Regions from separate parts of the Ancylobacter sp. genome, predicted to be linked through region 1. Evidence: riboswitches for the same ligand, from Rfam matches in the RefSeq annotation. Region 1 holds a riboswitch; each other region holds the start of a gene.
What was found. Region 1 has a riboswitch for cobalamin ahead of cobW (cobalamin biosynthesis protein CobW). Riboswitches for the same ligand answer to the same signal wherever they lie in the genome.
Positions count from the first base shown of each region.

Region 2: linked by a shared signal. The riboswitch ahead of ACQY76_RS06050 (energy-coupling factor ABC transporter permease) and the one ahead of cobW (cobalamin biosynthesis protein CobW) in region 1 are both predicted to bind cobalamin.
Region 3: linked by a shared signal. The riboswitch ahead of ACQY76_RS19035 (ribonucleoside-diphosphate reductase subunit alpha) and the one ahead of cobW (cobalamin biosynthesis protein CobW) in region 1 are both predicted to bind cobalamin.

Region 1 is NZ_OZ257132.1:4,778,334-4,788,817, forward strand. It holds gene cobN (cobaltochelatase subunit CobN) at 1-1,656, opposite strand, end outside; gene cobW (cobalamin biosynthesis protein CobW) at 1,788-2,870, opposite strand; cobalamin riboswitch at 2,987-3,194, opposite strand; cobalamin riboswitch at 3,258-3,474, shown strand; gene ACQY76_RS22275 (CbtB domain-containing protein) at 3,506-3,688, shown strand; gene ACQY76_RS22280 (CbtA family protein) at 3,708-4,424, shown strand; gene cobU (bifunctional adenosylcobinamide kinase/adenosylcobinamide-phosphate guanylyltransferase) at 4,421-4,927, shown strand; gene cobO (cob(I)yrinic acid a,c-diamide adenosyltransferase) at 4,924-5,538, shown strand; gene ACQY76_RS22295 (NINE protein) at 5,662-5,886, shown strand; gene ACQY76_RS22300 (cobyric acid synthase) at 6,086-7,549, shown strand; gene cbiB (adenosylcobinamide-phosphate synthase CbiB) at 7,645-8,622, opposite strand; gene recQ (DNA helicase RecQ) at 8,775-10,484, shown strand, end outside.
Region 2 is NZ_OZ257132.1:1,296,254-1,306,737, forward strand. It holds gene ACQY76_RS06040 (hydroxymethylglutaryl-CoA lyase) at 1-53, opposite strand, end outside; gene ACQY76_RS06045 (CaiB/BaiF CoA transferase family protein) at 50-1,300, opposite strand; gene ACQY76_RS06050 (energy-coupling factor ABC transporter permease) at 1,489-2,166, opposite strand; cobalamin riboswitch at 2,202-2,439, opposite strand; gene ACQY76_RS06055 (class I SAM-dependent methyltransferase) at 2,623-3,867, opposite strand; gene ACQY76_RS06060 (DUF1365 domain-containing protein) at 3,880-4,662, opposite strand; gene ACQY76_RS06065 (NAD(P)/FAD-dependent oxidoreductase) at 4,659-6,005, opposite strand; gene ACQY76_RS06070 (sigma-70 family RNA polymerase sigma factor) at 6,203-6,781, shown strand; gene ACQY76_RS06075 (ChrR family anti-sigma-E factor) at 6,778-7,437, shown strand; gene ACQY76_RS06080 (alpha/beta hydrolase) at 7,444-8,331, shown strand; gene ACQY76_RS06085 (DUF1295 domain-containing protein) at 8,328-9,128, shown strand; gene ACQY76_RS06090 (DUF2177 family protein) at 9,135-9,536, opposite strand; gene ACQY76_RS06095 (DNA topoisomerase IB) at 9,626-10,484, opposite strand, start outside.
Region 3 is NZ_OZ257132.1:4,082,795-4,093,278, forward strand. It holds gene ACQY76_RS19030 (ribonucleotide-diphosphate reductase subunit beta) at 1-304, opposite strand, end outside; gene ACQY76_RS19035 (ribonucleoside-diphosphate reductase subunit alpha) at 426-3,290, opposite strand; cobalamin riboswitch at 3,406-3,622, opposite strand; gene ACQY76_RS19040 (response regulator) at 3,718-4,086, opposite strand; gene ACQY76_RS19045 (hypothetical protein) at 4,229-4,450, shown strand; gene rpsU (30S ribosomal protein S21) at 4,579-4,851, shown strand; gene ACQY76_RS19055 (cold-shock protein) at 5,035-5,244, shown strand; gene ACQY76_RS19060 (hypothetical protein) at 5,355-5,591, shown strand; gene ACQY76_RS19065 (PqqD family protein) at 6,164-6,445, shown strand; gene ACQY76_RS19070 (hypothetical protein) at 6,461-7,363, shown strand; gene ACQY76_RS19075 (sulfotransferase domain-containing protein) at 7,360-8,196, shown strand; gene ACQY76_RS19080 (asparagine synthetase B family protein) at 8,236-10,125, opposite strand.

The DNA of each region.
Region 1 (10,484 bases):
CAACCATAGCCCGAAGGCCATAAGCGCGTGTCGCGGCGGCAGCGCCGGGTCGTGATACTGCGCGCGCCGCTCGGCAAAGCTGCCGCGATCCGGCGCCAGTGCCACGGTGATATTGCCGAAGCGGGCGGCGCGGAACCGGAAGGCGCCCTCGCGCATATCCGGGTCGTCTTCCGGCGGGCCCCAGGCGGTCTCGACGGCAGCGACCGCTTGCGCCGGGAGCGTGGCGAGATGCGCGCGATAGGCGGCGAGGGACAAGGCCGAATCCGCGCCGGCATGCCCGGCCCTGGGTCGGGTATCCACGTCTTCCTCGCTGCGATGCGCGTCCGCCCCCAGGCGTGGATGGCCGGGCCGAGCCCGGCCATGACGACCCGTTACGGCCACCGCATCCACCAGCGCCTTCTCATCCGCCGGGGCGCCCTCGACGTGATAGCCCGCCGCGTCCAGGTCGGCCATAAGCGCCCGCACGCTGGCCGGCACGTCGAGCCCCACTGCCCAGCCGGTGCGGCCGGGAATGCCGGCATAATCGGGCATCAGCACGGTGATGCGGCGTTCGCTGCGCGGGGTCGCGGCAAGGCGCACCAGGCTAGCGACGCGCGCGGCCACCTGCGCCACCCGGTCGGGCTCCGGAAGGTTCACCAGCGCCGCGAAGCCCGGTACGGCGGGGGTCTCCTGCGGCCCCTTGAAGGAGATCGCCCCGGCCAGCACCCGCCCGTCGAGCTCCGGCAGCACCACATGCATGGCAAGGTCGGCGCTGGTCAGCCCACGCGCGCCCTCCGCCCACGCCGCACGCTTCGTCGTGGCGACGATGGCCTGCAGCACCGGCACGCCCGGCGCATCGAGTACGGTTTCTTCGCCGGGATCGGCGGCGGCGAACGCCGTGAGGGTGACGATCAGAGCCGGCGCCATCTCCGCCAGCGCTGCCTTCAGGAAGGCGATGGAAGACGGCTCCTTGAGGCTGGCAACGAAGATCGGGCGTGGCGCGAGGCCCCGCGCGATGAGCGCCGCGCACAGCGCCTCCACCGGCGCAGTGTCGCCGGCCAGCGCCATGGAGCGGTAGAAGATGACCGGAATGGCGGGGCCATCCACCGGCCCCAACCCCGCCCCGTCGTGAAACCCTGCCAGCGGCAGGGGCTGCGGCGGCACGGCGTACAGCACCTGTCCGGCATGGCCGGCAAGCACCCGCAGCAGCGCGCGCATATTCGCGGGCCCGCCGGCGCGGAAATAGCCAAGCAGCGCGGCCAGTTCGTCCTCCGGCAGGGTGGAGGCCTCGGCAAGGCGCGGGTCGTCGCGGTCCTCGCCCGGCAGCACCGCCAGCGCGAAGCCGCGCGCCCGCGCTTCGGCGCTCAGCCGGTCGACGCCATAGCGCCACCAGTCGAGCCCGCCGAGCAGGCGCACCACCACGATGCGCGCATGCGCCGCCACCTTGTCGATCCACAAATCGACCGACATTGGGTGCCGCAGGTCGCGCAGATTGGCGAGGCGCAGGCTCGGCAGCCCCGGCCGCGCCTCCTGTGCCATCGCGTCCTGAGCCCGCGCCAGCGCGCCGAGGTCGCTGTCGGCAAAGGACACCACCACCACCTCGCCCGGCGTCTGGCCAAGGTCGACCGGCTCGACGAGGTCGTCGAGGCTGGAGGAGGTGGTGGTGAGGATGTGCATGGGGTTGAGGCTCTCCCGTCAGAACGCCGTCATCCCCGGGCTTGGCCCGGGGATGCCCGCCTTCAGGGAAGCAAGACGTGGATGGCCGGGACACGCCCGGTCATGACGCCTGTTCCGGTGCAGGAGCCGCTTCACGCCGCCACGCTCTCTCCGGCGAGGATCGCCTCCACCTTCGCCCGGTCGAGCCCCTTGAGGCCGATGGCGACGAGCCGGCCGGTGCGCGCTCCCTCCCCCCACGGCCGGTCGAAATGGTGCGCCACACGCGGGCCGACCGCCTGCACCAGCAGCCGCATCGGCTTGCCGGCGACCGGAACGAATCCCTTGATCCGCAGCACATCCGCCTCTTCCGCCGCGCGGGTGATGCGGGCGGCGAAGTCTGCGGGGTCGGCGATCTCCGGCACCGTGACGACGAAGCTGTCGAAATCGTCATGGTCGTGGTCGAGTTCGTCGTCGTGATGCGTCTTGCGGTTCTCGATGTCGTTCTCGGTGCCGATGCCAAGTCCCATCAGCAGCGCCGGGTCGATCCGCCCCTCGGTGACGGCCACCACGCGCACGCCCTTCGGCAGTTCGGCGTCCAGCGCCGCGCGCGCCCTCGCCTGCCCGGCATCGTCGATAAGGTCCGCCTTGGTGAGGAGGACGAGGTCGGCGCAGGCGATCTGGTCGTCGAACACTTCCTCGATCGGGTCGTCATGGTCGAGGCTGTCATCGGCCGCGCGCTGTGCCGCCAGTGCGTCGTGGTCATGCGCCACGCGGCCCGAGGCCAGCGCCTCGCCATCCACCACCGCAACCACGCCGTCCACCGTCACCCGGCTCTTGATCGCCGGCCAGTGGAAGGCCTGCACCAGCGGCTTGGGCAAAGCGAGGCCGGAGGTCTCGATCAGGATGTGGTCGACCTTCGGCTCAAGCGCGAGAATGGCGTCGAGCGCCGGCACGAAATCATCCGCCACGGTGCAGCAGATGCAGCCATTGGCGAGTTCGACGATGTTCTCCTCCGGGCAGGCCTCCACGCCGCAGCCCTTGAGGATCTCGCCGTCTATGCCGACATCGCCGAACTCGTTGACGATGACCGCCAGCCGTCGGCCCTTGGCATTCTCCAGCACATGGCGGATCAGCGTGGTCTTTCCCGAGCCGAGAAAGCCGGTGACGATCGTGCAGGGCACGCGCGAAAGCGGCACGCGCTCGAGTGGGGCGGGGCGGGAATCGGCGGCGGACATGCGGCATCTCCACGAAAGACCAGGAATCGCGGGATGCATCGGTCGCGGAAAGGGTTTCCGCGCGCGGCCGCGCGCTTGAGCGAGGCTCCGCCTGTCTGCCGGGCACCCCGCCGGCACGCACGACCGAACCGTCGGCAGGTCTCCTGGCTCGCGGGTCGCTGCCTCGTCGCCGCCTTCCCGGAGCAGGCTCCAGTGGCTTTCGGCTGAGGCTCGCCGCTTACAGTTGCGGGGGCAGCCGCGGAATTGGGGCCCCGGAGTGCCCCGCACCGCATTCCCTCTTCGTCCCTCCCTTGGCGGGAGGAAACCGTCGGTCGCGGCCACTAAAGGAGCGCGCCGGAGGAATGTCAAATCTCTGGCTCGCCAGCGTTGCTACCGCGCGATTGGCGGCTATAGTCGGGCGTCGTCGGTTCCCGTGAGACGCACGGGACGCAAGACGGGAACGTGGTGGGGCGGAAACCTTCTCGGAGGTGGACGCCGAGTCCGCGGCTGCCCCCGCAACTGTGAGCGGCGAGCCCCTCCCATCGGCCACTGGCGGCAACGCCGGGAAGGCGGGAAAGGGCCGCGACCCGCGAGCCAGGAGACCGGCCGGCGACGCAACCGCAAGGGCCCTCGGGTGGAGGGCCATGGAGACTGCTATGCAAAACCATCACGGCGTCACCGCCGCATCGGGCGATTCGCTCGCCTCCCGTGCCGTCCAGATCACATTCGCCGCCCTGCTCGGCGTGTTCGTGCTCGGCGGCGTGGGCTTCTCCCATATCACCGCCATGCACAATGCGACGCATGACGTGCGTCACGCCAACGCCTTCCCCTGCCATTGATCCGGCCGGAGAACGCATCATGTCGCTTTTCAGGACGATTCTGTTCGTCGCCGCGCTCGCCGGCATCGGCACCGGTCTGGCGGTTTCCGCCCTCCATCTCTTCACCACCGTCCCGCTGATCCTGCAGGCCGAAACCTTCGAGGGCGGGGCCGAGGATGCGCCCGCCCTCGCGGCGGCGGCGGCGCATGAGCACGCGCCCGGCACGGCCGCCCATGACGAGGACGAATGGAGCCCGGCGGACGGGCTGGAGCGCAACGGCCTGACCGTCATCTTCACCGTACTCACCGGCTTCGGCTTCGCGCTGCTGCTGGTGGCGGCAAGCGAGGTGACGGGCGGGCTCAGCGGCTGGCACCAGGGCCTGCTCTGGGGACTTGCCGGCTTCGCCGTCTTCTCGCTGGCCCCCGGCCTCGGCCTGCCGCCGGAACTGCCGGCCATGCCGGCCGCCGATCTTGCCGCCCGCCAGCTCTGGTGGATCGGCACGGCCGCCGCGACAGCCGGCGGGCTCGCCTTGCTGGTCTTCGGCCGCTCGCCGCTGCTGGCGGTGCTGGGCGTGGCGCTCATCGTCGCCCCGCATGTCATCGGCGCGCCGCAGCCCGACAGCCATGAGAGCCCGATCCCGGAGGCGCTCCACCACAGCTTCGTGGTGGCCAGCATCACCGTCAGCTTCGTGTTCTGGGTGCTGCTGGGCGGGCTTGCCGGCTGGCTGCGCCCGCGCCTGGCCGGCAGCGCGGCGTGAGCCTCACCCTCGTCCTCGGCGGCGCCCGCTCGGGCAAGAGCGCGCATGCCGAGGACATCCTGACACGGTTGGCCCCGCCCTGGAGCTACATCGCCACGGCCGATGCCTGGGACGACGAAATGGCCGAGCGCATCGCCCTGCACCGGGCGCGGCGCCACGAGGGATGGCACACCCAAGACGCCCCGAACGACCTCGCCGGCGCGCTGAAGGCGCTGCCGGCGAGGCGCCCGGTGCTGGTCGATTGCCTCACGCTCTGGCTTTCCAACCGCCTGCTGGCCGAGGCCGACCTGTCAGGCGAGTGCGTCGATATCGTCGAGGCGCTGGCCGGCCATGACGGGCCGGTGGTCGCGGTTTCCAACGAGGTCGGGCTCGGCATCGTGCCGGACAACGCGCTGGCCCGCCGCTTCCGCGACGCGCACGGCCGGCTCAACCAGCAGGTTGCCGCGCGTGCCGACACGGTCCTGTTCATGGTCGCCGGCCTGCCGATGAAGGTTAAAGGATGAGCGAGATTTCTCCCGAAGACGCCGCCCGCCACCGCGCCAAGATGGAAAAGCGCAAGGCGGTGCAGGACGCCGAAGTCGCGGAAAAGACCGTCGAAAAGGGCCTCCTCATCGTCCACACCGGCGCCGGCAAGGGCAAGTCCACCGCCGCCTTCGGCCTCGCGCTCCGGGTGCTCGGCCATGGCGGCAAGGTGGGCGTGGTGCAGTTCATCAAGGGCGCCTGGCACTCGGCCGAGCGCGACGCGCTCGAAACCTTTGGCGCGCGCGTCGAATGGCATGCCATGGGCGAGGGCTTCACCTGGGAGACGCAGGACCTCGCCCGCGACATGGCCAGCGCCGGCCGGGCCTGGGAGAAGGCGCGCACCATGATGGACGACCCCGCCATCGGCCTGCTTATCCTGGACGAGCTGAACATCGCGCTGCGCTACGACTATCTGCCGCTGGCTGAGGTGGTAGCGGCGCTGAATGCCCGCCGGCCGGACCTCCACATCGTCGTCACCGGCCGCAACGCCAAGCCGGAACTGATCGAGGCTGCCGACCTCGTCACCGAGATGGGCCTCGTGAAGCACCACTTCAAAGCCGGGGTAAAGGCGCAGAAGGGCATCGAGTTCTGATGCCCACGCCGCAAGAAGCTGCAAGAAATTGCGGCGGGCGATCTGGCAATTCCGTTGCGACATTCTTATGTGAAGAACGACGCCGAGTGTTGCGGCGTGATTTTTTCATGGAGAAACGCTTCGATGCGTTCCACCCCTATCGCCTATCTGTTCTGGTGCTTTGGCCTGATCGGCGTGTGCGGCATCCAGCGCTTCTATACCGGCCGCTACTGGACGGGCGCGCTCTGGCTGCTGACTGTCGGCCTGCTCGGCATCGGGCAGATCATCGATCTGTTCCTCATCCCCGGCATGGTGCGCGAAGCCAATCTGGAGCGCCGCGTCGACTATCTGGAAGGCCGCCACGGCTGACATTAGCTGAGGCGGCGCGCCCCCGCGCTGCCTCTTCGTCGGGCACTTTCTCACCGTCATCCCCGGGCTTGACCCGGGGATTCACGAGTTGCCAGCCGTCGTCGCTCAGGTCAAAGACGTGGATGGCCAGATCAAGCCCGGCCATGACGGCCGCGATGGGCTGGCGGGGAGAGGGCTGATGAAAGCCCCCCTCGCCCTCATGTTTCAGGGCACCGGCTCGGATGTCGGCAAGTCGCTGATTGTCGCCGGCCTCGCCCGCGCCTTCACTTTGCGCGGGCTCCGCGTGCGCCCTTTCAAGCCCCAAAACATGTCGAACAACGCCGCCGTCACGGCAGATGGCGGCGAGATCGGCCGTGCGCAGGCGCTGCAGGCCCGCGCCGCCCGTGTCGCCCCTTCCGTCCACATGAACCCGGTGCTGCTCAAACCGCAAAGCGACATCGGTTCGCAGGTCATCGTGCAGGGCCGCGCGCAGGGCACCGCGAGGGCGGCGGACTACCAGAAGCTCAAGCCCGCCCTCATGGCCGCCGTGCTGGAAAGCTATGAGCGGCTGCGCAGCGAGGCCGACCTCGTTCTGGTGGAAGGCGCCGGCTCCGCCTCCGAGATCAATCTGCGCGCCAACGACATCGCCAATATGGGCTTTGCCCGCGCCGCGAACGTGCCGGTGGTGCTGATCGGCGACATCGACCGCGGCGGCGTCATCGCCAGCCTTGTCGGCACCAGGGCCGTGCTGCCGGAGGAGGATGCGGCGATGATCGTCGGCTTCCTCGTCAACCGCTTTCGCGGCGACCCCACCTTGTTCGCCGCCGGCATGGAAGAGATTTCCACCCGCACCGGCTGGCAGGCGCTCGGCCTTGTCCCCTTTTTCAAGGAGGCCCGCCGCCTGCCGGCGGAAGACGCGCTGGCGCTCGATGCGGTCTCCCTGCCAAAGCCGGGCGCGAGGATCCGCATCGCCGTGCCGCTGCTACCGCGCATCGCCAATTTCGACGATCTCGACCCGCTGGAGGCCGAGCCCGGCGTGGAGGTCGTGCGCGTGCGCCCCGGCACGCCGCTGCCGGTCGATGCGGCGCTGGTGCTGCTGCCCGGCTCCAAATCCACCATGGCCGACCTCGAAGACTTCCGCCGCGAGGGCTGGGACATCGACCTTCTTGCCCATGTCAGGCGCGGCGGCCGGGTGCTCGGCCTGTGCGGCGGCTACCAGATGCTCGGCCGCACGCTGACGGACCCCGAGGGCGTGGAAGGCCCGCCCGGCACCGTGCCCGGGCTCGGCCTGCTCGACGTCGACACCGTGCTGTCCGGCGAGAAGCGGCTGGTCGCGGTCACCGGCACCGCCGGCGGCGTGCCGTTATCCGGCTATGAAATGCACATGGGCGTGACGGAAGGCCCCGGCCGCGCCCGGCCCTTCGCCGAGATCGACGGCGCGGGGCAGGAAGGCGCGGTCTCGGAAGACGGGCGCGTCGCCGGCACCTATGCGCACGGCCTGTTCGCCGACGACCGCCAGCGCAGTCGCTGGCTCGCCGCCCTCGGCGCACCGCCCAGCACGCTCGACTATGAGGCCGGCATCGAGGCAACGCTCGACGCCCTCGCCGCGCATCTGGAAAAACACATCGACCTCGACCGGCTGCTGGAACTAGCGGGGCGGATCCAGCCGTCATCCCGGCCGTAGCGCAGCGAAGAGCCGGGATCGGTCCCCGCCTTGCGTCACGCGATCCCGGATCGGCCTGCGGCCGTCCGGGATGACGCCGTTGACATCGCGCGCCTTCACCCCCACGCCACCAGCGCCAGCGCTGCCACCAGCGCCACCATCACGCCATCCGCCGCACGGTAGAGTGCCAGCGCGCGGCGGATGTCATTGGCGGTGCACTCATAGCGCCCCCCCTCGCCCATCAGTCCGTCAACGGAGAGCTTGCCGCCATAATGGCGCGGCCCGGCAATGGCGATGCCGAGCGCCCCGGCCATCGCCGCTTCCGGCCAGCCGGCATTGGGCGAGCGGTGCCGCGCCGCGTCGCGCCGCATCGCGGTGATCGCCCGCCAGGGCGAAGCCCCGCGCACGAACACCGCCGCCACCACGATCAGCGCCCCCGCCAGCCGCGAGGCCGGCAGGTTGATCAGGTCGTCGAAGCGCGCCGAGGCCCAACCGAAATGCGTGTGCCGCGCATCGCGATGGCCGATCATGCTGTCGGCTGTGTTCACGCCCTTGTAGATCGCCGCGCCCGGCAGCCCGCCTATGGCCATCCACAAGGCGGGCGCCACCACGCCATCGGAATAATTCTCGGCGAGGCTTTCGATCGCCGCCCGCGCCACGCCGGCCTCGTCCAGCTTCTCCGGGTCGCGCCCCACAATGTGTGAAACCGCGCGCCGCCCGGCCTCAAGGCTCTCGTCCAGCCCGTCCGCAACCTGCGCCACGAAATGGTGCAGGCTGCGCTGGGCGAACAAAGCCGAGCCGGCCAGGCCCGCAAGTAGCAAGCCGACGAAGGGCAGCCGCATCAGCAGCACCTGCACCACCAGCCCGGCCATGCCGCTGGCCAGCACGATGAGGATCAGTGCCCCCACGCCGGCGAGCCGCCGCTCGCCCGGTGCGGCAGCGTCGCGGTTCAAATGGCGGTCCAGCAAGGCGATCAGCCGGCCGATCCACATCACCGGATGGCCGATCCGCGCCAGCAAAAGCGAGGGATAGCCGAATGCGGCCTCGAACAGCAGCGCCGCCAGGGTTAAAGCAAGAGTAAGTTCGAGGCTCATCGGAAGTGATACTCTCGGGAAGTGATTCTCGCGTCGCCGCTTCCGCGACATACGAATCCGCCGGCCGCGCGGCCCCACCATTTCCGCCCGCGCGACCGCCATCAAGACCCGCGGCGCGCTTGCGCCCGCAGAACCGGACGAATACACGCGGAATGAACATTCCCGTCACCTCATCGCACGGCATCCTGCCGCCTCAGGTTGAGGAGGCGAAGCGGTCGCGGCTGGCCGAGGTGTTCGGCTTCGACCGCTTCCGTCCCGGCCAGCAGGAAGTCGTCGATTCGATCCTCGCCGGCGTGCCGACGCTGGCAGTGATGCCCACCGGCGCCGGCAAGTCGCTGTGCTACCAGCTGCCCGCGCTGGTGAAGGGCGGGCTTTCCATCGTCGTCTCGCCGCTCATCGCGCTGATGGACGACCAGGTGAACGCGCTCAAGCTGCAGGGTGTTGCAGCAGAGGCGATCCACTCGGGAAAATCCCGCGAGGACAATGTCGCGATCTGGCGGCGGGTGGCGGCGGGCGAGGTGCGCCTGCTCTATCTCGCCCCCGAGCGGCTGCTGACCGAGCGCATGCTGGCGGCGCTGTCGCGCTTCCCCCTCGGCCTCGTGGCGGTGGACGAGGCGCACTGCATCTCGCAATGGGGCCATTCCTTCCGCAACGAATATCTCGGCCTCGGCCGGCTGCGCGAGCTTTTCCCCGGCCTGCCGCTGGTGGCGATGACCGCCACCGCCGACCGGGCGACGCGCGACGACATTGTCGAGCGGCTGTTCGGCGGGCAGGCACGGGTCTTCGTTTCCGGCTTCGACCGGCCGAACATCTTCATCGCCGTGGAGGACAAGAAGGACCCGGCGCGGCAGATCGAAAGCTATGTGCGCGCCCGCCCCGACATGGCCGGCATCATCTACCGCATCTCGCGCAAGAAGGTGGACGAGACCGCCGAGCGGCTCTCCGCCGCCGGCATCCGCGCCCTGCCCTACCACGCCGGCATGAGCCCCGAGGCACGCGCCGGCAATCAGGAAACCTTTCTGGCCGAGGACGGGGTGGTGATGGTCGCCACCGTCGCCTTCGGCATGGGCATCGACAAATCGGATGTGCGCTATGTGCTGCACGCCGACGCGCCGGGCACGCTGGAATCCTACTATCAGGAGATCGGCCGCGCCGGCCGCGACGGCCAGCCGGCGGAAGCGCTGCTGCTCTATTCCCCCAGTGACATCGCCACCCGCCGCCGCTTCCTCGACGAGGAGCCCTCGCCGCCCGAGCGCAAGATGGTGGAGGCCCGCCGGCTCGACGCCATGGTCGGCTTCTGCGAGGCGGTCACCTGCCGGCGCGCCGTGCTGCTCGGCTATTTCGGCGAGCGGGCCAAGGCCTGCGGCGCCTGCGATGTCTGCCGCAACCCGCCGCAGGTGATCGACGCCAGCCGCGACGCGCAGCTTGTGCTGCGGCTGGTGCGCGCCACCGGCGAGCGCTACGGCGCGGCCTATCTCGCCAGCGTCGTCACCGGCCAGCGCACCGACCAGATCTGCGGGCGCGGCCACGACAAGCTGGCTGATTTCGGCGCGGGGGGCGACAAGCCGGCCACCGAATGGCGGGCGCTGCTGCGCCAGCTGGTCGCCACCGGGGCGCTGCATGCCGATCCCACCCGGTTCGGTGCGCTCACCCTGACCGAGACCGGCCTCGCAGTGCTCGGCGGCACTCGCGCCTTTACCCTGCGCGCCCCGGCCAAGCGCACGCGCGAGCGCTTCGCCCGCTCCGACAGCGGGGCGGAACTGGCCCCCGCCGAGGCGGCGCTGCTCGGCAAGCTCAAGGCGCTGCGCCGCGATCTCGCCAAGGAGCGCAACGTGCCGGCCTATGTGGTCTTCGCCGACAAG
Region 2 (10,484 bases), 1.3 Mb from region 1:
TCGCGCGTCACCACTTCCTGGATGAACGCGCGCGGGGGAAAGCCGGCCTTCATGCGGGCTCTCCCGCCGGCGCGTCGGCCGCCTGCGCCACCGCGCCGGCCGCCACCAGCGCCGCGATCTCCGCCGCGCCATAGCCGAGCGTGGCGAGGACGGTAGCGGTGTGCTCGCCGAGCGCCGGCCCGAGCCAGTTGACCGCGCCGGGCGTCGCCGAGAGCTTGGGCACGATGCCGGGCATCTTCACCTTCAGCCCGTCCGGCAAAATGGAGGGCAGGATCATGTCGCGGGCGAGATATTGCGGGTCGTCGACGATGTCGGCCACCGAATAGATGCGCCCGTTCGGCACCTCGGCGCGGTCGAGCGCGGCGGTCACCTCGTCGAGCGAATGCCGGCTGGTCCAGTCGGTGATAGCGCCGTCGATCTCCTCGACATGGGTCACCCGCCCATTATTCGAGGCGAGGCGCGGGTCGCTGGCAAGGTCGTCGCGCCCGATCGCCCCCATCAGCCGACGGAAGATGCCATCGCCATTGCCGGCGACGATCACATAGGTGCCCTCGGCCGTGGGGTAGGAGTTGGAGGGGGCGATGCCCGGCAGCGCGCCGCCCGAGCGGGTGCGCACGAAATCGAACGCGTCGAATTCCGGCACCAGGCTCTCCATCATGTTGAAGACGCTCTCGAACAGCGAGACGTCCACCACCTGGCCGGTGCCACGCCCGGACTTGATGTGCAGCAGCGCCATCAGCGCCCCCATGACCGCGTGCAGGGCGGCGAGCGAATCGCCGATGCTGATGCCGGTGCGCGCCGGCGGGCGGTCCGGCTCGCCTGTCGTGAAGCGCATGCCGCCCATCGCCTCGCCCACCGCGCCGAAGCCGGGGCGCTCGCGATAGGGCCCGTCCTGGCCGAAGCCGGAAATGCGCACCATGACGAGGTTGGGGTTGATCGCCTTCAGCGTCTCCCAGCCGAGACCCCAGCGCTCCAGCGTGCCGGGGCGGAAATTCTCGATCAGCACATCCGCCTCGCGCACCAGGCGGCGCACCACCTCCTGGCCCTCGGGCAGGCGCATATTGATGGCGACGGATTTCTTGTTGCGCGACTGCAAATACCACCAGAGTGAGGTCCCCTCATGCAGCTTGCGCCATTTGCGCAGCGGGTCGCCTTCGCCCGGCGCCTCCACCTTGATGACCTCGGCGCCGAATTCGGCCATCAGCCGCGCGGCGAAGGGCGCGGCAATGAGATTGCCGAGCTCGATCACGCGGATGCCGCTCAGCGGCCCCTCCGCGGAACCCTGCCGGGACGCTTCCATCACGGGCGCTCCTCACACGTCTTCTTGTCGGTTGCCGGCCGCACGCGGCCGGTGCTCCTTCCTCTTTAAGCAAAGTGCCGCGCCGAAACCAGCCGCCGCGCAGGCGGGCTGGTGGGCACGGCGCGAGGTTCGCCGCCATGCCTGGTGACAGAGGCTGGGGAGCACGGATGCCCCCAGCCTCTGTCAGGTCACGCCGCGTCGTAGAGGCGGCGCTCGAACAGCGGCGTGCCGCGCAGGCCGCTCAGCGCCTTGGCGGCCGCCAGCACGGCAAGGTCGACCAGAGGTTCGACAATGATGACAAGCATGTAGGCGGCGCCGAAGGAGAAGATCGACGAGGCGTTCTCCACGGTGAAGCCGTGGCCGTAGAAGGCCCAGAACGCCACCCAGACAACGATGCCGGCCTGGTAGGTGGTGGAAAGCGCCAGCGCCTGCCGGTACTTAAGCTCCACATAGGGCGTGTTCGGTGCGATCAGTCGGGTGGACAGTGACGCCAGTGCGAACAGTGGCACCAGCAGGGTGGTGACGTTCATGCCGTATTGCGGCAGGTCGAAGGGCGCGAAGAACACGCCCTGGAGGGCGAGGCCGGCGGCAAGGCCGATGGCGGCCGGCGCCACGCCGAAGATGAGGAACAGCGTCGAGCCGAGGATGAGATGCACCTCCGACACACCGACCGGATGGTGCGGCAGCATCTCGAAGAAGCAGAAGACCAGCGCCGTCGTGGCGAGGCTGCGGACAATGAGCGAGACGACGCCGCGCTCGGCCACCGCCTCCGCTGCGAGCTTCAGCGTGTAGGCGCCCGCTCCGGCCGCCGTCACATAGCTGAGCCAGATCTTTCCTTCGGCCACGAGGCCGGGTTCGATATGCATGGTGTTCTCCTGTGCCGTCTCACCCGACGGCGCGTGTGGGATTCATCACCATGGCCGGTCTCCTGACTCGCGGGTCACGGCATGCCTTCCGCCTTCCCGGTCCTCGCCCCGCAGGGGTCGTTCCAGTGGCACGATGGAAGGCCGCTCGCCGCTTACAGTCGCGGGGGCGGTCGGGGCTTCGGGCGAGGACCTCGCGGGTCGTCGCGCCCTACCCCGTTCCCGTTTCATCCGGAAAGGCTTCCCCATCCGGACACCATGATGAATCGATGGGTGCATCGACGCGGCGCATAAAACAGCGCGCCACCGCGAATCGCAAGCGCGCCCGATCGGCCGGGGGCCGCAGCTTGGAAAGGGGCTTTCGGCAGCTTGACGTGGCAGCAGCGCCGGCAGCTCGACCGGCAGCCACCCTTGCAGCTCGGTCCGCCGGCTGCGGCGTGACGGCTGCGGCGTGCCGGCTCAGCCCTTCAGCCGGTAGAGCCCGACATCGATGGCGCCGGCGCGGAAGCCGCCTTCGCAATAGGCGAGATAATACTCCCACAGCCGCCGGAAATCGGCATCGAAGCCGAGTTGCGCGACATCGGGCCAGGCGTTGAGGAAGCGGGCGCGCCATTCGGCCAGAGTCTGCGCGTAGCCGAGGCCGAAGCACTGGGTTTCGACAAGATCGAGACCCGCGTCCTGTGCGTGCCGGGCGAGGTGCGTCTTGGTCGGCAGCATGCCGCCGGGGAAGATGTGGCGCTGGATGAAATCGGTATGGCGCCGGTATCCCTCGAAGCGGTCTTCGGCGATGGTGATGACCTGAAGCACCGCCGTGCCGCCTTCCTTCAGGCAGGCGCGCAATTTGGCGAAATAGGTCGGCCAATAGGCCTCGCCCACCGCTTCCAGCATCTCGATGGAGACGACGCGGTCGTAACGCTCCGCCACGTCGCGATAATCCTGAAGCCGCAACGTGGCGCGGCCGGCCAACGACGGATCGGCGGCCAGCATGGCCTGCCCATAGGCAAGCTGCTCGCGCGACAGGGTAATGCCGGTGACCTCCGTGCCCGCCCGCGCCAGCGTGGCGGCAAGCCCGCCCCAGCCGCAGCCGATCTCCAGCACGCTCTGGCCGGGGGCAACCTCCAGCATGTCGACGATGCGCGCGAGACGGGCCTGCTGCGCCTCCTCCAGCGTCTGGCCGGGTGCGATGGCGATTGCGGAAGAATAGCTCATGCCGGCATCGAGCCAGGCGCGATAGAAGTCATTGCCGAGGTCGTAGTGGAACGAGATGTTGCGGCGGCTGCCGGTCTTCGAGTTGCCGCGCAGCGCGTGACGCAACCGATTCCACAGCCGCACCGGCGGCAGCGCATCGATCCGCCCGGCCAGCACCGGCAGATTATGCGCGGCGAGTTCGATGAGGGCGGGAAGGTCGGGGCTCGACCAGTCGCCGGCAATATAGGCCTGCGAGAAAGCGATATCGCCCCCGGTCACCAGCCGGCGCAGGGCCCGCCAGCGGTGCAGCACCAGGGTCGCCTCCGGCCCGGGCAGCCGGCCGCGCCCGACCAGGCGCCGCCCCTCCGGCGTCACGACAATGAGGCTGCCCATGGAAAGCTGACGCAGCAGCCGCGCCAGCGCCGCCTCGCGCAGACCCCGGCGGGCGGCCGGCGCTTCAAAAGTGCCAGGCACGTCGGTGAGACGGTCGGCAAGGCTGTCGGCGTCGCGCGGCATGCGGCTTTGTCCTCAGGATCGATGCGAGGGCGAAATGGTGACGGGCGCATCAGGCGCCTTCGGGCGCGGACGCAGGGCAATGCCCTTGATCCAGATCTTCACCGCCTCCCAATGAATGCCCGCGATCACCTTCAATGTTAGCAACGGGTAGCGCACCAACGCCAGCGCCAGCTGACGGTCGGTCAGCGGTCGGCGCGTGGCGGTGTGCACCGCGCTCAGCACCGGGCCTTCGGGGTCGCTGGCGAGGATCGCGATGCGCAGTTCCTCGCCGGGCGGGGTGACGCGGAAGGAATAGGTCAGGTCCATATCCATGAAGGGCGACACATAGAACCGCTTCTCGGATGTGTGCCGCAGCGGCGCGCCCGCGTCGGCACCCACCGGGATGAGGTAGGAATGGCGCTGGCTGAAGGTGTTGTTCACCTCATACAGCAGCGCGATCAGCACCCCATCCCGCCGATGGCAGAAATACACGCTCAACGGATTGAACGCGTAGCCGAACAGGCGCGGCATGGTCAGCAACCGGATGGCGCCGCCATCGGGCTTCAACCCGGCGGAATGGAGCAGGCGCTCCACCTGTGCCTTGAGCGGCCCGCCTGCCGGGTCGGCATAGTCGCGCTCGAAAAAGCTGAACGCGTTGAAGCGGTTGCGCGAGAACAGCCGCAGCCGGCCGTCCACCGCGTCGAGGTCGTCAAGGTCGAGCAGGAGCGAGAACAGCCGATAGGACAGCCGGTGCCGCCGCGGCTTCAGCCGCACATGCATCACCGAGCCGGCATAGAGCGCGGAAGCTCCGTTCATGACGCCAGCTCGTATGTCATGGGCGTGTGGCCCTCCGGCAGCGCGATGCGGCCGGATTCGTCCGCCACCTTCCACGGCCGGCGCATGCCCCCGAGGGCTTCGGCGACGGCGAGGCCTGCCTGCAATCCATCCTCGTGGAAGCCGGCGCCGAAATAGGCGCCGCAGAACCACACTCCACCCTCTCCCTGGAGCGACCAGAGGCGCTTCTGCGCCGCCATCGCCCCGCCGTCGAACAACGGGTGCTCATAAACGGCGCGGTAGAACACCGAGGCCTCAGCGGGAGGTTCGATAGGATTGAGCGTCACGAAAAGCGGGTGCGTCTCGGGAATCGCCTGCAGCCGGTTCATCCAATAGGTGACGCATAGTTTTTCGCCCGCGCGTCGGTCGGCAAGGTAGTTCCACGCCGCCCAGGCGGCGCGGCGCCTGGGCATTAGTCGCGCATCCGAGTGCAGCACCGCCTCGTTGCGGCTGTAGCCGAAGGCGCCGAGCACGTCCTGCTCGGCCACGCTGGGCGCTTCCAGCAAGGCGAGCGCCTGGTCGGCATGGGTAGCGAGGATGACGTGGTCGAAAGACTGCTCATTGCCGTCCGCGTCGAGCAGCGTCACCCCGGACGCATGCCGGCGCACCGCGCCTATCGCGCCGCCCGCGACGACCCGGCCCCGGAAGTCTTCACGCAGCGCGGACACATAGCGGTGGCTGCCGCCGACGACGGTGCGCCACACCGGGCGATCGGTGAGTTGGAGGAGCCCATGATTGTCGCAGAACCGCACGAAGGCCGCGACCGGGTAGCGCCCGACCTCGGCGGCGGGGGTCGACCAGATCGCCGCCGCCATCGGGTAGAGATGGTCGTAACGGAAGGCCGTCCCATAACCATGCGCGTCGAGATAGCTGTCGAGGCTCTCCAGTCCCAACCCCGCAAGGTCGCGCGGCGCGTTGCGGTAGAAACGCAGAAGGTCGCGCATCATGGAGGCGAAGCGGGGCGAGACGAGGTTGCGCGGCTGCGCGAACAGCCCGCGCAGCCCCGAGCCTGAATATTCCAGCCGCCCGCCGTCCAGCGACACCGCGAAGGACATTTCGGACGCCCGTGTCGCCACGTCGAGATGAGCGAACAGGGCCGTCAGGTTGGGATAGGTCTTCTCATTATAAACGATGAACCCGGTATCCACCGGGACACTGTCCGCCTCCACCGTATTGGAATGCCCGCCCAACCGGCTCTCGGCCTCGAACAGAGTAACGTCATGGCGCTTCGACAGCAGCCAGGCGGCGGCGAGGCCCGAAATCCCGGCACCGACGACAGCGATGCGCCGGGCGGAGCCGGGCACGAAGTCCTGACGAATGTTCATGGCGCGGCACTCCGGGCCGGTGGAGCGGCGGGGCAAGGTTGTCTAGTGTGTACGTCGCCGGCCTCGCGATGGATCACCCCTCGAGCGGGATGATCCGGCCGCGCGGTCGGCGCGTAGAAGGACCCATGAATGCCCTGCTCGAACATGCCCGATCCGGAGAGAAGACGGCGGCTTCGTCCCCGCGACGGAGGTCGGTATTGACGCGTCTGACGAAGGAAGTGGCCGTGCCCGACGGCGCGGAGCTGGCCGGGCTGATCGAGAAGGTCGCCCTCGACCGCGACCGGCAGGCCTATGCGCGGCTCTACAGCTATTTCGCCCCCCGCCTGAACGCCTTTCTCAGGAAGTCCGGCCTGCCGGCCAACGCCGCCGAGGAAATCGTCCAGGAGGTGATGCTCTCGGTGTGGCGGAAGGCGTCCTATTTCGATCCCAGCCGGGCGGGAGCGGCGACGTGGATCTTCACCATCGCCAGAAACCTGCGCATCGACCATTTGCGCCGCGCCCGCGTCGCCGCAGCCGCCGAGCATGACGAGCCGGAGGAGAGCGAGACCGCGCCCTCGGGCGAGGCCCTGCTGCTGACGGCGGAACGTGAGAGGCGGGTGCGCGAGGCGCTCAAGACATTGTCCGACGAGCAGGCCACCGTCCTGCGCCTCTCCTTCTTCAGCGAGAAGGCCCATTCGGAAATCGCCCGCGAGCTGGGCCTGCCGCTCGGCACTGTGAAATCGCGCGTGCGCCTCGCCCTCGGGCGGCTGCGCGTGCTGCTGGAAAGCCAATCATGACGATCCGTCATCATGCGACCGATGAAACGCTGATGCGCCATGCCGCCGGGCAGTTGCCGGCGGGGCCGGGCCGCATTGTCGCGGTGCATCTCGCCACCTGCCCCGCCTGCCGCGAACGCCTGGCCGAATTCGAGGCCGTCGGCGGCGCGCTGGTGGAATCGATGGAGCCGGTTCCCATGGCGCCGGACGCCTTCGCCGCGGCGATGCGCGCCATCGACGCCGAACCGGCCGCGCGGCCGGTGCGAGCCGACCGCGCCCCTGCGCCGGCGATCCTGCCCGGGGGCATCCCGCTTCCCGCGCCGTTGCGCGATTGCGAGCTCGGCCCCTGGCGCTGGATCGGTCTGGGGGTGCGGGCACGTGCGGTGAAGCTGCCGGAGGACCCGCAGGCCCGGCTGACACTGCTTCGCGTCGGCGCGGGGCGTAAATTGCCCGAGCATGGCCATTACGGCACCGAATTCACCCAGGTGATCTCCGGCTCGTTCTCCGATGATTTCGGTCGCTATGGGCCGGGTGACCTCAGCGAGATGGATCATGAAATCGAGCACCAGCCGATCGTCGACAGCGATGGCGAGTGCTATTGCCTCGCAGCGCTGGAAGGCAGCATGAGGCTGAGCGGCTTCTTCGGCCGGCTGGTGCAACCCTTCGTGCGGCTCTAGGCCGCCATGCGCGCGGCTCTCCTCGCCCTGTCTCTCCTGAACGTGGGCGCCGCCACGGCGGCCGAAGGGCCCGTGGCGGCGCTGAACGCGCTGGCGCGGCTGGAGGCTGTCCAGGTCACGGAAAACCTCTCCTATGCCGACGGCCCGCGCCACCGCCTCGACGTATATGCGCCCTCGGGGCAGGGGCAGGGCCGGCCGGTCGTAGTGTTCTTCTATGGCGGCGGCTGGGAGGCGGGCGAGCGCGCCATGTACCGCTTCGTCGGCGCCGCGCTGGCCAGCCGGGGCTTCGTCACGATCATTCCCGACTACCGGCTTTATCCCGAGGTGCGCTTCCCGGCCTTTGTCGAGGACGGCGCGCGGGCGGTGCGCTGGGCACGGGACCACGCCGCCGAATTCGGGGGCGACCCTTCGCGGCTTGTGCTCATCGGTCATTCCGCCGGCGCCCAGATCGCCACCTTGCTGGCCTTCGACGATCAATGGCTCGCCACGGTGAAGATGGTTCCCCGGCGCGACCTTGCCGGCGTTGTCGGCCTTGCCGGCCCCTATGATTTCCTCCCCCTGGGCAGCGCAAAGCTGAAGAAGATCTTCCCCGAACCGGGACGCGGATCCAGCCAGCCGATCAACGTCGTCACCGGCGAGGAGCCCCCGGCCTTTCTCGCCACGGGCGCCAACGACACCACGGTCGACCCGGCCAACAGCGCCCGACTTGCCGCCCGCATCCGCCAGAAGGGCGGCGAGGCGACCCTCATTGTCTACAAGAAGGCGGACCACCGCCTGATCCTCGGGGCGTTTTCGCGCCCGCTGCGCCTCGTCGCCCCGGTGCTGGACGATGTGAGCGGCTTCCTCGACCGCGTCACCATGCATGGGGCGCCCCCACCCGGGAATGCCCGGTGACCGCGCTCTGGCCCTTCGCTCTGCTGGCCCTCGGCTTGTCGCTTGCCATGGCCGGGGCCTGGTGGGCGGCGGAGCGCACCGGCAATCATGGCTGGGTGGACACGGTGTGGTCCTTCGCCACCGGGCTGGCCGGCGTCGCCGCCGCGCTGATGCCGCTCGGGCGGACAGGCTGGCTGCCACGGCAGTTGCTCGTCGCGGCACTCGTGGGCGTATGGTCGCTGCGCCTCGGCTCCCACATCCTGCAGCGGACGCTGCAAGGCCATGACGACCCGCGCTACGCTGATCTGCGCCGGCAATGGGGCACGTCGGCGTCGCGTCGTCTTTTCCTGTTCCTGCAGACGCAGGCGCTGGCCGGGCTGGCGCTGGCGGTGGCGGTCGCGGCGGCCGCGCACAAGCCCGGCACCTTCTGGCAGGTGGGGGATTGGCTCGGCGCCCTGCTGTTCATCGCCGCCCTCGTCGGCGCGGGATTGGCCGACCGGCAGCTCGCGCATTTCCGCGCCGACAGCGCCAACCGCGGAAAAGTCTGCGACGCCGGCCTGTGGGGCCTGACGCGCCACCCCAATTACTTTTTCGAGTGGCTCGGCTGGGTGGCCTATCCGGTTATCGCCATCACGCTGTCGGGCGGCTATGGCTGGGGCTTCGCGGCATTGGTCGCTCCGGCGCTGATGTATGTGCTGCTGGTCCATGCCTCCGGCATTCCGCCAAACGAAGCGCACATGCTGCGCTCGCGCGGTGCGGCGTTCCGCGATTATCAGCGCCGGGTCAACGCCTTCTGGCCGGGGCCGCCGCGCGACTGAGCCGTCTCAGTCGGTAAAGGCGCGGGTGATCAGCATGCCGATGGTCGCGGCAACGCCGGTGAGCAGCGTGCCCCAGGCAAGGTCGATCGCCGTCATCGCCGCCGGCCAGTTGCGCAGCGTCGCATGGTTGGTAAGATCATAGGTGCCATAGGCGATCAGGCCGAGAAAGGCGCCCAGCGCCAGCGCCGTGGTCCACCGGCCCGAGGCCAGAGCCGGCTGCACCGCGAACACCACCACGCCGACAATATAGAGCAGGTAGAACAGCACGGCCGGCGGCCAGTTCGGCTGTTCGGCCATCAGGTCGCCGATCAACGGCCGGTAGACCCGGCTCGACATGAAGCCCAGCCAGACGGCATCGAGCGCGAGGAAGACCAACCCTGTTGATGCGTAAGCGACGATGAACTGCATGGTGTGCCCCTGAAACGACCCGTCGATCTTTCTTCAGGTACGGGCTGGTTTCGCCGGCGGATCAATCCGGGGCCCGCCGTCCTGCCCGCTCAGCCGGTCGGCGCGCTTTGCTCCCGGGCCGGGCGGCAATTCTTGCTGCGCAGCAGACGCGCCAGAAGCTGCATGCGGGCGGTCGGCGAGCGGGCCGGCTGCGCGGCTTTCGCCAGCCGGCCGGCCTCGAAGGCGGCGATCACGCTGTCATGCACATAGCTGGTGCGGCACACGGTAAGGGTGTTGGCGAGTTCGTCGGCGAGCGGGGCGATGGCCTCGCGGATCTGCCGGCGCCGGGCGCGCTCGCTCCCCTCCGGCACCATGCGGCCGAGTTGGTCCAGCACGCCGAGCGAGGCGGTCAACGTGCGGAAATCCTTCAGCGAGATGTCGTGGCCGCTCACCTCCTTGAGAAAGACGTTCACGTCGCCGGCCCGCACCGGATGGAGCGCGCCGTCGTCACCGCGATATTTGAACAGCCGCGCGCCCGGCAACGCCTTCAGCCGCGTCAGGGCTTCCGCCAGCGCCTTGTCCTTCGCCTGTTTGCGAATGGCCTTGCCGCCCTTGCCGGTGAAGGCGAGCGTTACCGTGTCCCCGTCGATCGTCAGATGCGATTTCAGCAGGGTGGTGGCGCCGCGCGTGCCGTGATCCTGCGCATATTGCTCGCTCCCCGCACGAATGGCCGTGAGTGTCACCAGCTGCACCACGGCGGCGAGGGCGAAGCCGCGGTCGGAAGCCGGCCGGCGTAGCCCGCGCCGCACGGCGCGCTGAATGGCGGGCAGGGCCTGGGAGAGACCCGAAAGCCGCTGCGCCTTCAGCGTCTCGCGCACCAGGGTCCAGTCGGGGTGGTAGCGGTATTGCACGCGCCCGGCGGCATCCTCGCCGACCGCCTGGAGATGCGCGCGCGGATCGGCAGCGAAG
Region 3 (10,484 bases), 700 kb from region 1:
TACGCCTCTCATCCTCGGTCAGGCCGCCCGATGACTTCCACAGCGCGATGTCGGCCTGCATGGACACCTCGGTCGGCATCCAGTGGTTGTTGCAGCCGGCGAGATATTTCTCCCACGCCCATTTGTATTTCAGCGGGAGAAGCTGGTTCACGTCGGCGCGGGCGTTGATCATCCGCTTCTCGTCGACACGGACCCGGGCGCCGCCGCGCGTAATGGCGCCGAGGCCGGTGGCATCGGTCGGCACGGATGGGAGATCAGGCGGAAGGGGAACGGGTGCGGATGTCGTATCGGACCAGTCGAGCATTGTGCATCTCAAGATGGCCGTCATGGCCGGGCTCGGCCCGGCCATCCCAGGCTTTCGTTGCGTCGAAGGCGTGGATGCCCGGCCCAAGGCCGGGCATGACGGTGTGGTTAAAGGAAAAGGCCTATTGGCAGGCTTCGCAATCGGGATCGTCGATCGCGCAGGCCGGGCCGAACGCGTTCGCCGGCACGCGGATGGGCGCGGCCGTCATTACTGCCCCGACGGCGTTGAGCCTGCCATCGGTACCTTTCAACGTCGATTTTTCGACATGCGTCGCCGCGCGCGAGCGCAGGTAATACGTCGTCTTCAAGCCCCGCTTCCACGCCAGCCGGTACGTCTCGTCGAGCTTTCGGCCGGACGGGTTGGCGACATAGAGGTTCAGCGACTGCGCCTGGTCGATCCATTTCTGCCGGTGCGCCGCTGCCTCGATGAGCCAGGAGGGCTCGATTTCGAAGGCGGTAGCGTAGAGCGCCTTGAGGTCCTCCGGGACACGGTCGATCGGGCCGACGCTGCCGTCGTGATATTTGAGGTCAGACACCATCACCGCGTCCCACAGGCCCCGCGCCTTCAGGTCAAGCACCAAGGCGGCGTTCGCCACGGTGAAATCGCCGGACATGTTCGATTTGACGAAGAGGTTCTGGTAGGCCGGCTCGATCGACTGCGACACGCCGCAAATGTTGGAGATCGTCGCGGTCGGGGCAATCGCCATGGTGTTGGAGTTGCGCATCCCCGTGCTCTTCACCCGCTCGCGCAGCCCGTCCCAGTCCAGCGTCGCGGAGCGGTCGAACGTCGCCCCGCCGCGTGCCTCGCTCAGTAGGGCGAGACTGTCGATCGGCAGGACGCCCTTGGACCACAGCGAGCCCTCGAAGGAGGGGTAGCGCCCGCGCTCGCTGGCGAGGTCGCAGGAGGCCTCGATGGCGAGAAAGCTCACCGCCTCCATGCTCTCATCGGCGAAGCGGACGGCGGCGTCCGAGGCATAGGGAATCCGCAGCGCCTGCAGCGCGTCCTGGAAGCCCATGATGCCGAGCCCCACCGGCCGATGGCGCAGATTGGAGCGCCGCGCCTCGGGGATGGTGTAGAAATTGATGTCGATGACGTTGTCGAGCATGCGCATCGCGGTCTTCACCGTGCGCGCCAGCCGCTCATGGTCGAGCCCTTCGGCCGTCACGTGGGCCAGCAGGTTCACCGAGCCAAGATTGCACACCGCCACCTCGTCGGCGCTCGTGTTCAGCGTGATCTCGGTGCACAGGTTCGAGGAGTGCACCACGCCGACATGGCCCTGCGGCGAGCGGATATTGCAGGGGTCCTTGAAGGTGATCCAGGGATGGCCGGTCTCGAACAGCAGGGTCAGCATGCGCCGCCACAGATCGAGCGCGCGCACGTGCCGCGCGACCTTCATCTCGCCGCGCGCCGCCTTCGCCTCGAAGGCCTCATAGGCAGTCTTGAAGGCTGATCCGGTAAGGTCGTGCAGTTCCGGCGTCTCATCGGGCGAGAACAGCGTCCAGGGCCCATCCGCCTCCACCCGCTCCATGAACAGGTCCGGCACCCAGTTGGCGGTGTTCATGTCGTGGGTGCGGCGGCGGTCGTCGCCGGTGTTCTTGCGCAAGTCGAGGAATTCCTCGATGTCGATGTGCCAGGTTTCCAGATACGCGCAGACCGCACCCTTGCGCTTTCCGCCCTGGTTCACCGCGATGGCGGTGTCGTTCGCCACCTTCAGGAATGGCACGACGCCCTGGCTTTCGCCATTGGTGCCCTTGATGTGGGCGCCCAGGCCACGCACCTGCGTCCAGTCATTGCCCAGCCCGCCGGAATATTTCGCCAGCAGGGCGTTGTCCTTGATCGACTTGAAGATGCCGTCGAGATCGTCCGCCACCGTTGTGAGGAAGCAGGAGGAGAGCTGCGGGCGCAGCGTGCCGGTGTTGAACAGGCTCGGCGTCGAGGCCATGAAATCGAACGACGACAGCAGCCGGTAGAAGTCGATGGCCCGCGCCTCGCGATCCACTTCGCGCAGGGCGAGCCCCATGGCGACACGCATGAAGAACGCCTGCGGCAGCTCGAAACGTATGCCCCGCGAATGCAGGAAATAGCGGTCATACAGCGTCTGCAGACCGAGATAGTCGAATTGCAGATCGCGCTCGGGCAGCAGCGCGCTGGTCATCGTGTCGAGGTCGAAGCGCCCGAGCTCCGGGTCGATCAGTTCCTCCGCGATGCCGCGCGCGAGATAGGCGCGGAAGTAATCGCGGTAGCGCGCGGCCATTTCAGCCTGCGTGGCCTGATCGGGCCGGCCGTCGAGAAAGCTCAGCGCCTCGCGCCGCAGCTTGTCGAGCAGCAGCCGGGCCGACACGCGCGCATAGTTCGGCTCGGTCTCGATCAGCGTGCGGGCGGCGAGAATAGGCGCGAGCGCCAGTTCGTCCACGCTGATGCCGTCATAGAGATTGCGGTGGGTCTCGGCGAGGACCGCTTCCGCCGAGACGTCGGCGAGGCCGGCGGCCGCCTCCTCGATCAGGGTCGCGAGGCGGGCCTCGTCGAAAGTCAGTCTCTCGCCCCCCGACGTCACCATGTGGAGCGCGGACGTCGCCTTTGAGGTCACCCGCGCGGCCGCGCGTTCCCGGGCCCGCTCCTCGCGGTAGAGCACATAGGCGCGGGCGACCTTGTGGTGCTCGCTGCGCATCAGCGCGAGTTCCACCTGGTCCTGGACGTCCTCGATATGAAAGGTGCGCCCGGTATCCGCGCGGCGGGTGAGCCCGGCAACGATCTGCGCCGTCAGGCCGGCAACGCTGTCATGCACGCGCCGTGACGCCGCCGCAGTCGATCCCTCGACCGCCAGGAACGCCTTGGTCAGCGCGACAGTGATCTTCGACGCATCGAACGGCGTCACCGCGCCGTTGCGGCGGATGAGCTGGTAGCCGGGCGTCGCTACCGGCTGCGGCGCGGATGGCGGGAGCGGCGCAAACTGGCCGGCGCGTTCGGCTTCGAGAGGGACAGACATCGGCAGCAAACCCCGTTGCAAATCGGGAGGGGTTTACGCGGACGGCATAGCTCGCCCGGTCCCTGGCACGGACCCGCGCAGCCACAGCGTTCCATCGGGCACCCCGCCCATGGACGAATCGATCGAGGTCACGGCAGGTCTCCTGGCTCGCGGTTCTGCGCCCATGCCCGCCTTCCCAGGGCTTGCGCCCCAGTGGCCCCCTTCGCCTCCCGGCGTCAGGACTGGACATGAACTCGCCGCTTACAGTTGCGGGGGCAGCGCCGGTGTCGCACCGGCTTCCCTCTTAGCCTTCAAGCCATGCGACTCGAAGGACCGTGACGCCTACATATAGGCCGCCACCCAATCCGCGCGTCAATATCTAGATAGGACGCGGAACCGAGCTTTCCCGCTTCACGCGCTTGGGGGTCTTGCACGGCGGCCGAGATCGTCAGCCCCGCGCGCGCGCGATCAAGGTATTCATCGACCTGACGATGTCGGCGGGAATGTACGGCTTGGCGAAGAACATGCTGCCGGTCGGCAGGTCGGTGTCGCCGACGGACCGATTCCCGGATGTGACGATGATCTGCACCGGCGGCCATCTGTTTCGCACCGCCGCGGAGAGCTTCAGGCCATCCATGCTGCCGGGCATGTCGATATCGGTAAAGAGCAGACGGATATTCGGGTTGGCCTCCAAAATCGCCAGTGCCTGGTCGGCCCCCGCCGCCTCGTGCACCTCGAAGCCGGCCTCGCTGAGATAATCGGCTATGTCGAAGCGAACCAGCGCTTCGTCCTCCACCACCAGCACCGCGATTGGCATGCTCTGAAACCCCGTTGCAGCGTTGCTGTCCGCTGGCTAATGACAGGGAACGCCGAGCCGCGCCGAACGATCCATCCTTTTGTAAAAGTGGTATCTTTTCGTGGCGGATTGCCCGCGCACGACCATCTGCTAAGGTTGCGGCATGGACGTCATCGAGGATCGCGCCAGGACTATCTGCGAGATGGGGCTTCGGGCGAGCGGCCTGTGCGACGGCGAGGAATTGAGCAGCGCCGTCGACCGTTACTGGCCGATATTTGCTGCCGAGATCGACGCCGGGGTCATAAATCTGTCGAGCCGCCACTCCTTCGCCGACCTGGAAGCCGCGCTCGCCGCTTGTTGTCGGTGGGGTGATCAGGCTATGTAGTGGCCGACCGAGTTGCGCCCTTCGGGGCGTGCTCTCAATCTTCGGCTTCTGCGCCTTGTGAGAGGCAGCACCGTCGGTTCCGACAAGCCGCCAAACCAGCAGCTGTGCTGCATGTGATCGGACACGAATTGCAGGTTCTCGTTCGCGACAACAATGTCGAGCAAGCCTTGAGGGTTTTGAAGAAGAAGATGCAGCGCGAAGGCATCTTCCGGGAAATGAAGGCGCGCCGGGCCTACGAGAAGCCCTCCGAGCGCCGCACGCGGGAAGACGCCGAAGCGGTTCGCCGCGCGAAGAAGGCCGCCCGCAAGCAGGCCATACGCGAAGGCCTCATCGCCGCGCCGAAAAAGAAGCCCATGGTGCCCCGCGGCCAGCCGCGCCCGGCCTCCCAGGCCGCCGAGTAAAAACGATCTTGCAGGGGTTGTAAAAGTAACCAACCTTCTGTACGATGAGACATCGATCTTGGACGTTGAACTTTGTTTTGCGCAACCTTGCGCCGTAGCGAACTTCCTCTCAAATCGATGTCAACCTGATGCTCGCACACGTGCGTGCACTCAAATCTCTATGTCGACTGAAAGGATTTAGTCATGGCTACGGGTACTGTGAAGTGGTTTAACGGCCAGAAGGGCTTTGGTTTCATTCAGCCGGACAACGGCGGCCCGGATGTGTTCGTGCACATCTCTGCTGTCGAGCGCGCCGGCATGATGGGCCTGAACGAAGGCCAGAAGGTGTCCTACGAGCTCGAGACCGACCGTCGTAGCGGCAAGAGCTCGGCCGGCAGCCTCAAGGCCGCGTGAAGAAATTGCTTCCTGTCTCTGACCACGGATGTACTGGCAGAGACCGTTGAGGCAGCAGTGGAAGGCCGGGGCAACCCGGCCTTTTTTGCGTTTACGAAGGGAGCCGCAGCATGCCCAAACGTGCGCAGGAGACACTTTTCAAGCCGAAGCTCTCCCAGTCCGAGAGCAAGGCCGATTCCGTATCGCGCATTGCCATGTCGATGATCGAGCAGGAATCGACGCTGCGGGAAGCCAAGATCGCGCGGCTGAAACAGGCGCGACTGGCGCAGGAGGCAGCTGAACGCGCCATTGCGAAGGCCGCCGTGAAACCCGCTGCCAAGCCGGCGCGCCGCACCGCGAAAGCCTGACGCCGGCACGCGCCGGCCCCCCGGGGCTGCCGCCCTGCCCGTCCTCGGCGAGCACGACGCCCGAATCGTTCCGCATCCACACACGCATTGTGCCGCGCGACTCATCATCCGCGCCCATGACCGCCCGCGCACGAGACGAACGAGCAGGCCGATGCTTTGGCAATGGCTGCCCGCGCCGCCGGATCGATAAGGGCCGGCGGACGCGCTGTCCGCTGCGATGGGTGGTCAAGGCGCCTGCATCGCTCCTCGATGCTTGCGAAACACCGGCCACGTCAGTGCCTCTGCCAGTTCGGCCGTCAGCCGAGCCGGGCACAACGCTCCTTCGACTTCAAAGACAGGCTGAAACGAACGGCGCCCGGCCGTGCGCATAACCTAAGGGCAGCGCCGCCGCCTCGTGCAGCACGGCCGCCATCGCGAAGCTCCCCCCATATGCGGCGCAACGTCATCGATCGTCACGGCGGCAAGCTCGTGCCGCTCTTCCTGCGGTCGTCAAACCCTCGGCGCCGCGGTCTGGACGGTACAATCTCTTCAAGATACGTGTAGAGCGTTTGGTAACAACCTGAACTTGATCCATGCCCATCTCTCGCACGTCGGAAGTGGTTCGGCGGGCCCATCCGCTTGAGGCGGAGGTGGGCGACACCCAGGTGTTGCTGGATATCCAGCAGGGTCTTTATTTCGGCCTGAACGCAGTGGCGGCGGGCATCTGGCGACGGCTGGAGCGGCCTCAGCGGGTCGACCATCTGTGCCACGCGCTCTCCGCGGAATACGATGCCGACGAGACCCGCATAGAGAGTGACGTGCTCGCCTTCCTGGCGCAGCTGGAAACCCGGAACCTGATCGACATACACGGCTGAACCCGGCTGGGCCCAATGACCGATGGCTATCTGTGCGGCTGGCGTCTCAGCTCGGAACTGCCTCTGCCCGAGCTGATGGCCTGGACGGGCGACGACCGCCCCGCCGATCTCACCATACGAATTGGCGATGTTCCCGAGCAACTCCCCGGCGGGCAGGAGGCGAGTGCCTTGCTGCAGGTCGACGGCATGGGCAGCGTCCTGCTGGCGGTGCCGCATGTCGGACGATACCTCGTACACCCCGGCGGCGAGATCGTGATTTCGCCCAGCCCACAGGCGAGCCCCGCGGAAATCCGGCTGTTCCTGCTGGGAACGGTGCTCGGCGTCGTCTGCCACCAGCGCGGCGTTCTTCCCCTCCACGGCTCATGCGTCGCCATGCACGGTGGCGCGGTCGCCCTCTGCGGCCGCTCCGGCATGGGGAAGTCGACTTTGGCGCTGCATTTTGGGCGCCGCGGATTCGCGGTGCTCGCCGACGATGTCTGCGTGGTGGAAAGCGCGGAGGCGCCGCTGGTCCGTCCGTCCTTTCCCCGCCTGAAGCTGTGGCGCGACACCATGGAGGCGGCAGCGCTCTCGCCGGAAGGCCTTGAGCGCAACAGGCGCGGGCAGGAGAAATACCATTATCTCGCGCACCAGGCGGGCTCTCGCGAGCCGATGCCGCTGCGCGCCGTCGTCCTCTTGCGCGCACCCGTAGCGGGCGACGACGAGGGCATCCGCAGGCTGTCGAAGCCTCTGGACATCATAACCGCGCTGGAGAGCGACACCTTCCGGCCCCGGGTGGCCCGGCAACTGGGGCGGGATGCCCTCCTGTTCCGCACGCGCGTGCAGATCGCCAACCGCGTTCCCGTCCACGTGCTGACGCGAGAGCTGAACGGGCCGCCGGATCGCTGGCTCGACGCCATCGAGGCGGCGGTGCGGGGATGACCGGCCTCACCCTCATCGCCTCCTATCCGAAGTCCGGCAACACCTGGATGCGCGCCTTCATCGCCAGCCATCTGCATGGTGGGCGGGCGATCAATATCAATGCCGACCTGTCGCTCATCCCGAATCTCACCTCACGGCCGTTGCAGGACTTTCATGCCGGGCTGGAGCACGCGGACCTGACGCCGGAAGAGGTAGCGCTGATTCGCCCTTGGACCAGCCGGCGCATCGCGGAGACGCACCCCGGCATCTACAAGACGCATGATTCGCACCTCGTTCCGCCTGGCGCGCGCGAGCCGGCGATCCCCCCAGACGCCATCGACCGTGCCGTCTACCTCATTCGCGACCCGCGCGACGTGGCGGTGTCGCTCGCCCATCACCTCGGGCGATCCCTCAGCGAGGGCGTGGACATGGTGTCGGACGCGCAGTTCCGGATGGGCCGTTCGCGCAGCCACCTCAACGTGAACGTCGAACACTGGCTCTCGTCCTGGAGCGCCCATGTGGAAAGCTGGCTGAATGCCGCCGATGTGCGGCTGCTGCGGCTGCGCTATGAAGACATGCTGGCGGAGCCGCTGGAGAGCTTTACGCGGCTCTGCCGCTTCCTCGAGCTGGACGACGCACCGGATGCTGTCGGCCGCAGCCTCGACGCCGGCAGCTTCGGCGCGCTGGCCGCGCAGGAGGGCCGCGCCGGCTTTCGCGAACGCTATCGCAGCTCTACCGCGCCCTTCTTTCGCGCCGGCCGTGCGGGCGGGTGGCGGGAAACCCTGCCCCCCGAACTGGCGGAGCGCGTCGCCGCAGCGCATTCCCGCGTCATGACCCATATGGGTTACGCCTGAAGGCAGGCTGTCGCGGTCTCGCCGGTCGAGCGCCGGGGGCTACCCGTTGCCGCGCTCGATGCGGCGGATGAACCGGCCGGCGGTCAGCGCCCGGCTGAACGCCAGGACATAGTCGTATTTCGACTGCGGACTGCTGTCGGTGACCCCGGGCCAGGTATCGAGCAGCGCCTCCATGCGGTTCAGGTCGAGGCATTCGCTGGCAAAGGGGCTGTTGCGCAGCCGCGCCACTTCCTGCCGCAATCCGGGGAGGGCCGCGTCGAAATTAACCCGCCAGTCCGCCGATTGCAGGCCCTTGCGCCGCTCGTCCAGCACAACATCCGGCAGGATGCCGCGCATCGCCCGCCGGATCAGCGAGCGCGGCACACCGCCGCGCGCGAATTGTTCGTCGGGAATGGACAGACACAGTTCGACCAGCCGCCGGTCGCCGGTGGGATCGCGGACATCGAGGCCGAACAGGCGCCGCGTCGCCATGGCCGCATGGCCGCGATGATCGCCGCGATCCAGCCCCGCAAGGCGCAGGGCGCGACTGTCGCCATACCCCAGGTTGCGCAGGTTGCACGCCATCGCGATGGCGCGCTCCTCGACACCTGACCCACGAAGAAACTCCGGACGGATGGCGGAATGGTCGAACAGCCCGGGCTCGCTCTTGCCCATGGCTGCCCGCAGACGCCGCCGCACGCCGAGGGGGAGAAGGCTGTCGGCCACCTGCCCGGCAATGCCCGGCCAGGAGCGCCCGCCGCCGCGACGCAGGTCCCGCATCGCGCGCAGGCTGCCCGGAACATCCCGGTTGCGCAGCCGCTCCGCCAGCAACTCCTGCCCACCGTAACTGATGGTCAAATTGCCGACGGCCCCCTGCATCATCACGTCCAGGCCGCGCCGGCGCGCGTCCCGGTTTATCGCCGTGGCCCATACGGTGTTGCTGGCATTCAGCACCGGCCAGTCACTGCCCAGCTCCCGCACATCGAGGGCGTCGAGAAGCGGCTCGGCATCGTTGTGAATGCGCACATGCTCGATATTCGGGTACAGCGCCGCCACCTCGGCGGCGTGGGGCCACTCATCGGTGAAACGGTTGTGGCTGGCAGGCTGGGGATGGCGCGGCGCCGCCGTGAAGGCGGTGAGGCCCCGCCCCTGCCCCGCCAGTTCACGCGCCGCGAAGGCGGTGACGCTCGAACTGTCCAGCCCACCCGAGAGATGGCTGCCAATGCGCTCGCCGGGGCGCATGCGGGCGCGTACCGCCTCGCCAAAAGCCTCGCGCAGCGCTTCCTCATAGTCCTCGTCGCGCGGCAGATGCAGCGCGGGCACATCCTCGGGCCGCCACCAGCGCTCCAGCGCGACGTCGCCGGGCGTCCAGCACACGGATTGGCCGGGCGGAACCCGGTTGACGTTGCGGAAGAAGGTGCGCAGCGGCTCGCGCGGCAGCATGCACAGCCACGCCGCCATCTGGTCCCGGTCGAGTTCGCGCGGCACCTCCGGGCAGGCGAAGAGGCCGCGCTGCTCGGTGGCGAACAGCAGGTGGCCACCATCGGACCAGAAGAACAGGGTGCGCAGTGCTCCGGGATCGGTGGTCAGCCAAACCCGCCGCTCGCCCGCCTCCCACACGGCGAGTGCATAATCGCCGATCAGCCGGTCGAAGGAGCGGGGCCCCCAGGCGGCAAAGGCGGCAAGCGCAAGGGAGGCGTCTTCCGCCTCGTGCAGATCCGGCGCGTGCCGATCCTGTTGGCGCAAGGCACGGAAAATGTCATCGCGATTATCCAGCCGCCCGTCGAAGAGCAGGCAGGTACGCCCGTCCCGTGCGCACTGCGATCCGTCGCATACCCCGCCGGAAAACGCGCCGTCGTGGAGGACCCTACGCGCGGTGCGAGGGCGAACCGACAGGGCAGCCACCGCGCCCGCCGTCAGGGGCCGCCCGCAACTTCCGATAAACCCCATCGCTGACGGCGCTTGTCGTTCAGGACGTGCCGTCCCCGTCCGACTCGCCGCTCGATCCGGCTTGCGCCGAATGGGCGGGAACGACCGAGATGACGGGTGTTTCCCAAACCTTGCGGGTCGGCGTCAGGCTCACTCCGGCGTTGATCTGCGATGATACGTTGGGCTGAGTCTCGTCCGCGTCCACGTTTGGCCCCCTCGCTGTTGCACCAGCCATGGCGCTCCACCTCCATAGATTGTACGCGACGCCAAAGCGAAGGCAAGCGTTCGGCACCACAACCGGACATTTCGTCAACGGATACAACTTTTGCTTGCATAACGCGTGTAATGTGGTTTTCTGATTGTTCTGATGGGAAGCAACA